DNA from 2 places in the Natranaerofaba carboxydovora genome. Region 2 is predicted to be linked to the other one. Evidence: riboswitches for the same ligand, from Rfam matches in the RefSeq annotation. Region 2 holds a riboswitch; the other holds the start of a gene.
The links. A riboswitch is a leader RNA that binds a small molecule or an ion and turns the genes downstream of it on or off. The one in region 2 is predicted to bind cobalamin.

Region 1 (4,506 bases), 1.2 Mb from region 2:
CGTCACTATCAGGGGAGGAGACAGGATGGGCCACATACAACAAATCTTTATTTAATGTATTAGAATATCTTATATTAACACCAATTTTACCATCTAAGACGTCTTTTACTTCTGGTCTATCTATATGGTTGTCAGTTAATTCTGGGGCAGTTTCGGATTCGGCAAGTACCAAACCATCATTTCTAATTATAGTAAACCTAAAATCATCAGTTTTATCTTTTAAGTCAAGCACGTACTGCTGCAAACCTTCTTTATTTTCCAAATCATCTTTAATACTTACAGTTATCATACGAGCTTTTTGTGTCAACTGGTGCTCTAGATTGTCCATATAAAAATTATTAAAATAATAAAACAAATAAGCTGCAACAAAAACTAAAGAAAGTACAAGTAAAAAAATAAATGCAGTGTTTATTTTACCTTTAATCGAATTAAATATCTTCATTATAAAAACTCCAATTCATTGAAACTCCATTTCATTATTCTGGTTCTTTTAGTCTATATCCCACACCTCTTACTGTTTCAATGATCACCTTATTATATCCGGTTTCTTGTATCTTTTGACGTATATGTCGTATATGAACATCGACTGTTCTAGTATCACCTTCATAATCAAAACCCCATATTTTTTCTAACAATAGATCTCTTGTGAATACCTGTCCAGGGCTAGTTGCTAACAACATTAGCAGCTCAAATTCTTTTGGAGTTAAGTTTAAAAGGATATTAGCAATTTTGGCCCTGTATTTTTTGGGGTTTAATATTAGTGAGCCAACGATTATTTCATCATTATTGATTTCTGAACTAGATTCATTTTCACTTTTTTCTTTGCCTGTTTTTGCCTTGGATGATGTCTCGTTTTCTATAGCATTAATATGAAATTTGCTTCTTAGTTGAGCTTTGACGCGTGCTGTTAATTCTTTTGGACTAAAGGGTTTTGTGACATAATCATTTGCACCCATCTCAAGCCCGACTATTTTATCAGTTTCTTCATTTTTGGCTGTAAGCATAATAATTGGCAGGTATGGTTCTTTTTTATACTCTCTTGCCTTACGGCAAAAGTCAAGACCACTTATCCCGGGGAGCATTATATCTAAAACTACAAGATCAAAGTCATTTTGATATAATAGTTCTATAGCTTTGTCTCCACGGATCTCATGAGTTACTTGATAGCCTTCTTTTTCTAAATTATAGGTGACTAGCCTTGCTATGTGCTTATCATCTTCGACTAAAAGAATTTTTTCTGACAATTTTTATCACTCTTTCTTAAAATTAGTTATTTAATTTGAAATACCGGTTTTTATTTATTATCTCACAAAAATGTTAAGAGAAAATTAAGATTTAATAAATTAAAACAAAATTTTAAAATTTAATTCAAAAAAGTGATGGAGTGAACAAGGATTTTATATTAAAAATATCAAATATATATTAAGTGAAAATACTAGTACGTGAAAGGGAGAGGTGAAAACTTATGTCTATTAAAGGTACAAAAACAGAAAAGAATTTGTTAACCGCTTTTGCTGGAGAATCTCAAGCGAGAAATCGTTATGATTATTATGCCAGTCAAGCAAGTAAAGAAGGATACGAGCAGATTGCAGCTGTTTTTGAAGAAACAGCAAAACATGAAAGAGCACATGCTAAGCGATTATTTAAGTTTTTAGAAGGTGGCGAAGCAGAGATACAAGCTTACTTCCCTGCCGGAATTATTGGCACTACAGAAGAGAACTTGAAAGAATCAGCTAATGGTGAAAACCACGAGCACGCCGAAATGTACCCTGAATTTGCAGAAGTTGCCAAAGAAGAAGGGTTTAAAGAGATTGCTTCAGTGTTTGAAAATATAGCAATTGCTGAAAAGTACCATGAAGAAAGGTTTTTAGGTTTGCTTAATAACTTGAAAGAGAATAAAGTGTATGAAAAGCCTGAAGAAGTAACATGGAGATGTAGAAATTGTGGTTTTAACATTACAGGGAAGAAGGCTCCACAAGTATGCCCTGCTTGTGATCACCCACAAAAGTTCTTTGAGATGAGAGATTACAACTGGTAGAGATTAAATATTGCAAAATAGGGATTTCAATTAAGTTAAGGCCTCTCTTTGTTAGTTAAAGGGAGGCCTATTTTTTAGTAATAAAGGCTATTAGATGGCTATTAATATACCTGTTATTTACCGCTTAAATTTAATTTGAGAGTTTAGATTTGTAGGTTGAAAATGATTTAATATCAATGTTAGACCGCTTAAGTAGTATAAGATTAAAGTTATTGCCATAACAAAAGGATAGATTAGTACAATAACTCCAAATAAACTCACTAAAAGCAAGCTAAACCATTTTGAATATCTTAAGTTTGCATTATGACTTTTACTTTTTTTTACACTAAAAAAAGGTATTCTGCTTACCATTGATATAGACAAGGCTATTACTATCATAAAGAAAATAGATGGAGGGAAAACCGCATAATAAAAACTTAATAAAGCTAATAATCCTCCGGCTGTGGTGATTGGAAAACCACTAAAATTAGAATTGTTGTTGCTGCTTACATTAAATCTAGCTAATCTACATACGCCACATATTAAATAAATCGCTAGTATTAAAGAAACCCAATACGCATTATAAGGGAGGATAGTGTATGTAAATACAGCTGGTGCTACACCAAATGAAACAACATCACTTAAAGAGTCTAATTCTTTGCCAAAAGAGCTAGATACTCCAAGAATCCTTGCTACTTTGCCATCTAGAAAGTCTAAGAACATACATATAATAATTAATGTCAATGTAACTTTATATTGAGAATTTATTGTAAATATTATAGAGAAAAAGCCTAATACTAGATTGCTTAAAGTAATAACCGAGGGGATATTTCTTACTATAATATTTTTCGCATCGTGTAGTGTTAGCTTTTTAATTTTAATCACCCACCAAAATATTTAATATGTATTTCTTTTTATATACAATAATTGTTAAGTAAATAACTAATGAATTTAAACTATTAGAGATGTATATATGCTAAAAACCACATGAGATTGAAAATCGTTCTCAAACAGTTACTATTTCAATTGTATTCTATCTTAAAAGAATTTGTCAAGAAAAAAACTCCCCTGACAGGGAGTTAGTATTATCTATTTTATAATATAGCAAGTAAAATAGAATATAGTCACCTCCCCATCCTTCGTAGTTCTGCGGTGAACGCTAGTTAGGCAGGTCTCCTGGCTTGGGATCATTGGTTAGATTCGGCCTTCCCAGAGTGATACTCCAGTGGCATACTGAAAATAACCTTACCCTTACAGTGGCGGGACCGCTCAGGATTCTCACCTGATTCCCTTTTAACCTTATTAATAAAGGCACCTAACTCTTCGATATTAAATTTATAAAAGACCTAAAAGGATTAAAAAATTTATGTGTTTATAAATAATTCTAGCTTATTCACTTTATTCCTGCTTTAAAATTGCTAAATATGTAGTAAAAAAATAAAACGTAAAAAGTACTTTTCTATTAGCTGTAGTAATTTTTTTGGGATATCACTTGCCGGAATTAATATCCCATATACGAAAACTCCCTATATCCATTATTACAGTACAAGGGCGAAAAGCCCACGGTTTTAAATCGTGGGATGAAAGCCCATTTTTTTATAAATTATCGTTGCAGCACAAATAAAAAACATATACACTAGAGTTATGAAACAAGAATATAGAAGAACTAAAACAACCGTATCATTAATCAACTATCATTTTGTTTTCTGCCCAAGATATCGAAGAAAGATATTTTCAAATCAAAAGGTAGAAGAGCGATTTAAAGAAATTGTCCATGAAGTATGTATCGAACAGGAAATAGAAGTACTGGCAATTGAGTGTGACAAAGACCATACGCATTTATTTCTAAATGCTCTACCACAAATAAGTCCATCTCAAATTATGGCGAAAATAAAAGGGGTGAGTTCAAGAAAACTTCGTCAAGAGTTCAAACATTTAAAACATCTACCAAGCTTATGGACACGTTCTTTCTTCGTATCAACAGCAGGTAATGTATCAAGCGATACTATCAAAAAGTATGTCGAAGAACAAAAAACAAGAGGGTGAACTCATGGAAAAAACAGCGAAGATCAAACTACTACCAACAAAAGAACAAGAAAAACACCTGATAGATATATCAAAAGAATACATAAAAACCATTAACACACTAGTTTCTGAAATGGTCCAAGCTAAAAAATCATTAAAACTATCATCAAAAGATGTTAATGTATCAATGCCAAGTGCCGTCAAAAATCAAGCAATCCGTGATGCAAAAAGTGTTTATCGTAGATCAAAGAAGATAAAAAGAGTGCCTATCCTTAAAAAACCAATCTGTATATGGAACAATCAAAACTACAAAATCAAAGACAACATCATTGAATTTCCAGTATGTATCAATACTAAATCAAAGCGTATAGCCATAAAAGCCGTATTAACCGAATATCAAAAAGAGCTACTTAAAAACAAACTGGGCACACTGCGCATCACAAAGAAATCAAACAAGTGGATAG
Region 2 (4,506 bases):
GATTTGTCTTTCTTTATTTAATCTTTTAAAAAGCTTTAGAAGGTTTGAAGCTGTCATCGGGTCAAGACCTGCAGTAGGTTCGTCAAGTAACAACAATTCGGGGTCCATGGCTAGGACCCCTGCAAGAGCTACACGTTTTTTTTGGCCAAAACTTAATTGATCGATACTTCTATTTTTGAGGTCTAGGGCGCCGACCTGCCCAAGGGCTTTATTGGCTTTGCTTTTTGCTTCTTCAGGTGATAGTCCGCTGTTAAGGGGACCAAATGCTACATCTTCTAAAACATTGTTGACAAATAACTGATCTTCGGGATTTTGAAAAACCATCCCGATTATACTATAGAGTTCTTCATCTTTATAATCGTTAAGTTCTCTGCCATTTAGTAATATGTTGCCATCGGATGCTTTTTTTAACGGAGTTAATCTTGAGATTATATTTAACAAAGTAGATTTACCGGATCCATTAACCCCCAAAAGTCCGTAAAATTTGCCTTTGCCAATTGTTAAATTGATATCTTTTAATGCTTGGATATTACCTGGATAGGTATATGAGATTTTTTTTAGTTCTAATTCCATAATTAACTACACCTCTGTATTACATTATAATAAAATTTGTATTAGATCGGTTATGAACATGTGACCTAGATAAATGCTTCCTACTATAGTAAAAAACGAAATAAATATTATTGAAAGAAAATAAAAATCATTAAGGTTATAATTTGGAAAGGGTAAGTAAAACAGTTTTTCTTTATATCCTCTGACTTTTAATGCCGCATCAGTTCTTAAAGCCTGATCAAATGCCTTTAAAAAAAGTGTGCCAGCCAAAGTTATTGTAGACTTGGCAGACCTTAAGAAGCTGGTATAGCCAAGACGTGTCTTTTGAGCTTTTTGTACTTTTTTTATCTCGTCTTTTAAGTAAATAAGATAACGAGTTGAAAAATTAAATATGTCAATTATCTCATGAGGAACTCTAAAATGCTTAAAGAGCCCAACAAGCTCGGCTTTTGATGTAACAAGACAAAAAAACCATAAGATTGATGCAAGCAGTATAATCCTCAAAAAAATAGATAAGCCAAAATTTAAACCTTCGTAAGTTGCGATCAAGTCAAAACCTACAAATGGCAGCTCAAAACTGAATATCTCGGCTCCTTTTCTGGTGAATAGATTAAATATAAAAAGGAAAAAGCCCATACTGCCAGGTACTATAAATCTTAACAGGGCAGCTTTGACTGTAGTAACGGTCTTGTCATGCTCTATGTTTAATAGAAATAAGAAGATACACATCCCTAACAGTAAAAATAATAACTGGACAGGTAATGATATTATAAATGCTATTGTAAATAAAACTGCAGAAAAAGCAAATTTGTTTAGAGGATGGAGCGATGTGAAAGCCAGTTTGGGTCTAATATAATTCTGGCTTAAAATCTTAATCATTGACTAATCACCTCTATGTGAAATGTTAAGTTTAGGTCAGTTTGGTCCAACTTATTGGTAGCTTTTCTAATTGTGTTTTAACGGATCAATAATAGATACAGGTCTTAGGTGTTCGAAAATCTGCGGCCTTCTTGACATAAGAAATTTTAAAACTCCGACTGTAATTATACCTTCAACAATTGCAAAAGGAACCTGGGTTGGAGCATATGCTATGGCAGCAGTTGCCCATGCTGTACTAAAGGCAGCTTCATGGACTTCTGAGAGAGCTATTTGAGTAGAGGAAATAGCATACACAATTATACTTCCCAAAAAACCAGCCAACCAGGTTGTAGCTATAAAAAAGAAATTAGAATTTTTGTAGTTTATTTTGTCTGAGTAATAAAATATAGCCCAGCCAAAAAATCCGCCAAACCAGGTGGCAAAAGTGTTAGCGCCGAGGGTTGTTAAACCTCCATGAGAGAAAAATAAAGCCTGGATAAACAATGATAGAAAAATGATTATGGGTAATAATTTTGGCCCGATAATAAAAGCTATTATCGCAGCTCCCACCATGTGTGCACTGCTTCCAATTACAGGTATAGGAAAATGTATCGTTGAGATTACAAAAGATACTGCGGTCAATAGGCCCAAGATACCTTTAATGCCCGGAATATCTTTGGCTTTGTTTCTAAAAGCCATTACTGCCGTTATAAGAGATCCTCCAGTTAGAGCCCACCAACTAGCAGCTTGTGTTATGCCCATTGCACCATCAGGTAAATGCATTATAACTTCCTCCTCTAGTGTTGTTAATTTTATTATTAGGCAAAATAAAAATCCCAGCCTTCTAGGAAGAAGCTGGGTACCCGGCTGTACTATGTCTTATTATTACTAACTGCGTTCTAAGCTACAGTTAGTCTAGACAGTCCAGCGTGGGTACTCTGCCTTTATCCTCGAAGGCTATTAGAGTACCGGCCTCAGGGCAGGTTTCCTGGCTTATGGCCCAAGTAAGGTGTTATAGCCTTCCCGGGAAAGAAACTTTCCAGTGGCTAAAACACGATAATTTGGCCAATTACAGTGGCGGGACCGCTCAGGATTTTCACCTGATTCCCTTTTAACCATTAGTAATGGCACCCTGAGGTAAAACTCGTATTTATATTGCTTTTATATAACTATACCATAAGAAGGTTTGGTGGGCAAGTGAAAGTTAGAAGTGATAACCCAAAACAAAAGTGCTAGGAAATTTGTGTATGGTTAATATATATTTATAAATATGGCAAAAAAATTCGGTTTATGATATAGTGTTTTAAGGATACTCGGACGTTCGTAGTTCGAGTAAGCTAGATTTTTGATGTTGAATTTTCGTGTTAAAGGAGAATTTCATGTCTAAACTTATTTTGGTAACAGGTGGAGCTCGCTCAGGGAAAAGTGATTATGCTGAACAACTAGCCAAAGAATCTCCTTTGCCTGTGTCATATGTAGCTACTGCTGAGCCGCATGATGAGGAGATGAAAAGAAGAATAGAAGTTCACAGAGAAAGAAGGCCTATAGATTGGGAAACAATTGAGGAGCCTTTATATCTTTTTCATAGGTTTAATTCTTTATGTAAAAAAAAGCAACTAATTTTGGTTGACTGTGTAACCGTTTATCTTTCAAATAAACTTATGAAATACTGGGATAAGTGGGATGAAAGATTTGAAACTTTTGTGCTAGAAGAATTCAAAAAAATGATTGATATTATAAAAAAAAATGAAGCAGAAACTATCTTTGTTACCAATGAAGTTGGTTTTGGTTTGGTGCCTGAACACAAAATGGGTAGGGTTTTCAGAGATCTTGCAGGTCGTGCCAATCGTATAATTGCTGAGTCCTCTGATGAAGTATATTTAGTTATTTCAGGGATACCTACGCAGATAAAATAGGAGGGGGCAACAATTTTTTCACCTGTATTGATAACTGGAGCTTTTTTGCTTGACTTACTTATAGGAGATCCTTTTGGAAGGTATCACCCGGTTTGTTTGATTGGAATTTTAATTGACAAGCTTAAAGATCTAGCTTTTAAAATATTTAAAACACCAACCAGCTTAAAAGCTGGCGGAGTTGTATTGGCACTCATCGTAATATTTATAACCTACTATGTATCAGTTCTGTTGGTGAGTATAGGCTGGTGGGTTGAACTTTTACTTCTTTATTTTTGTATTTCTATTAAAAGTTTGACCTATCATTTAAAAGATGTATTAGATCCTCTTATGCATGGGGATTTGGATAGTGCAAGAAAAGCAGTTGGTAAAGTTGTAGGTAGGGATGTTTCAAGGCTAAATGATAGTGAAGTATCAAGGGCAGGAATTGAGACGGCTGCTGAGAGTTTTGGAGATGGTATTATGGCGCCCCTTTTTTTTGGAGCTATTGGTGGGGCTCCCCTCGCTATGACATATAAAGCTGTCAACACCTTGGACTCTATGATTGGGTACAAATTTTTGCCTTATAGAGATTTAGGTTATTTTTCTGCTAAACTTGATGATGTTTTAAATTATATCCCTGCAAGATTATCGGCATATATATTCCTTTTGGTTGGAAGGCTAAAAAAGTTAAATTATAAAAAAGCGGTTTCATTAAGAAAAAAAGATGCCAGTAAACATCCAAGTCCAAATGCTGGCCAATCAGAAAGTGTTGTGGCTGGTTTGTTGGAGGTTAGACTTGGAGGTCTTAATTATTATAATGGGGAAGAATCTTTTCGGGCATATATGGGAGAAAACCAAAAGCTTCCAGGACCTCATCATCTAAAAAGTGCAATAAATCTAATAAATATTTCGGCCTGGATGGCCCTGCTATTCTCAGTTGTTTTATCGCTTATTATAAACTATTTGATTTAAATTCATCATGTTCTATTTGTATGGTATGATAAAATATAAACGTCGATTCTCCTGCTTTCTCATCAAGATGTATTACAATTAAAAACAAAACTTTTTTTCATATGACTTTTTGCAGTAAAATTAACATTATAACCAAGGTTAATTACTGGAAGGATGCCAATTATAATGAACTTATTTAAGCAAATAAAGACTTTTTACAAAAGGCTATATTCTGCAATTACACTCCTTA

Region 1: it holds a riboswitch for cobalamin, as region 2 does, so the genes downstream of both, pssA (CDP-diacylglycerol--serine O-phosphatidyltransferase) here and ACONDI_RS03495 (energy-coupling factor ABC transporter permease) in region 2, are expected to answer to the same signal.

The regions. Positions count from the first base shown of each region.
Region 1 is NZ_CP054394.1:1,929,621-1,934,126, reverse strand. Features, by position in the region: gene ACONDI_RS09230 (HAMP domain-containing sensor histidine kinase) at 1-442, opposite strand, end outside; gene ACONDI_RS09225 (response regulator) at 477-1,244, opposite strand; gene rbr (rubrerythrin) at 1,466-2,038, shown strand; gene pssA (CDP-diacylglycerol--serine O-phosphatidyltransferase) at 2,156-2,902, opposite strand; cobalamin riboswitch at 3,167-3,351, opposite strand; gene tnpA (IS200/IS605 family transposase) at 3,662-4,063, shown strand; gene ACONDI_RS09205 (RNA-guided endonuclease InsQ/TnpB family protein) at 4,068-4,506, shown strand, end outside.
Region 2 is NZ_CP054394.1:728,475-732,980, forward strand. Features, by position in the region: gene cbiD (cobalt-precorrin-5B (C(1))-methyltransferase CbiD) at 1-573, opposite strand, end outside; gene ACONDI_RS03490 (energy-coupling factor transporter transmembrane component T family protein) at 598-1,431, opposite strand; gene ACONDI_RS03495 (energy-coupling factor ABC transporter permease) at 1,498-2,193, opposite strand; cobalamin riboswitch at 2,372-2,560, opposite strand; gene cobU (bifunctional adenosylcobinamide kinase/adenosylcobinamide-phosphate guanylyltransferase) at 2,790-3,326, shown strand; gene cbiB (adenosylcobinamide-phosphate synthase CbiB) at 3,372-4,277, shown strand; gene ACONDI_RS03510 (adenosylcobinamide-GDP ribazoletransferase) at 4,443-4,506, shown strand, end outside.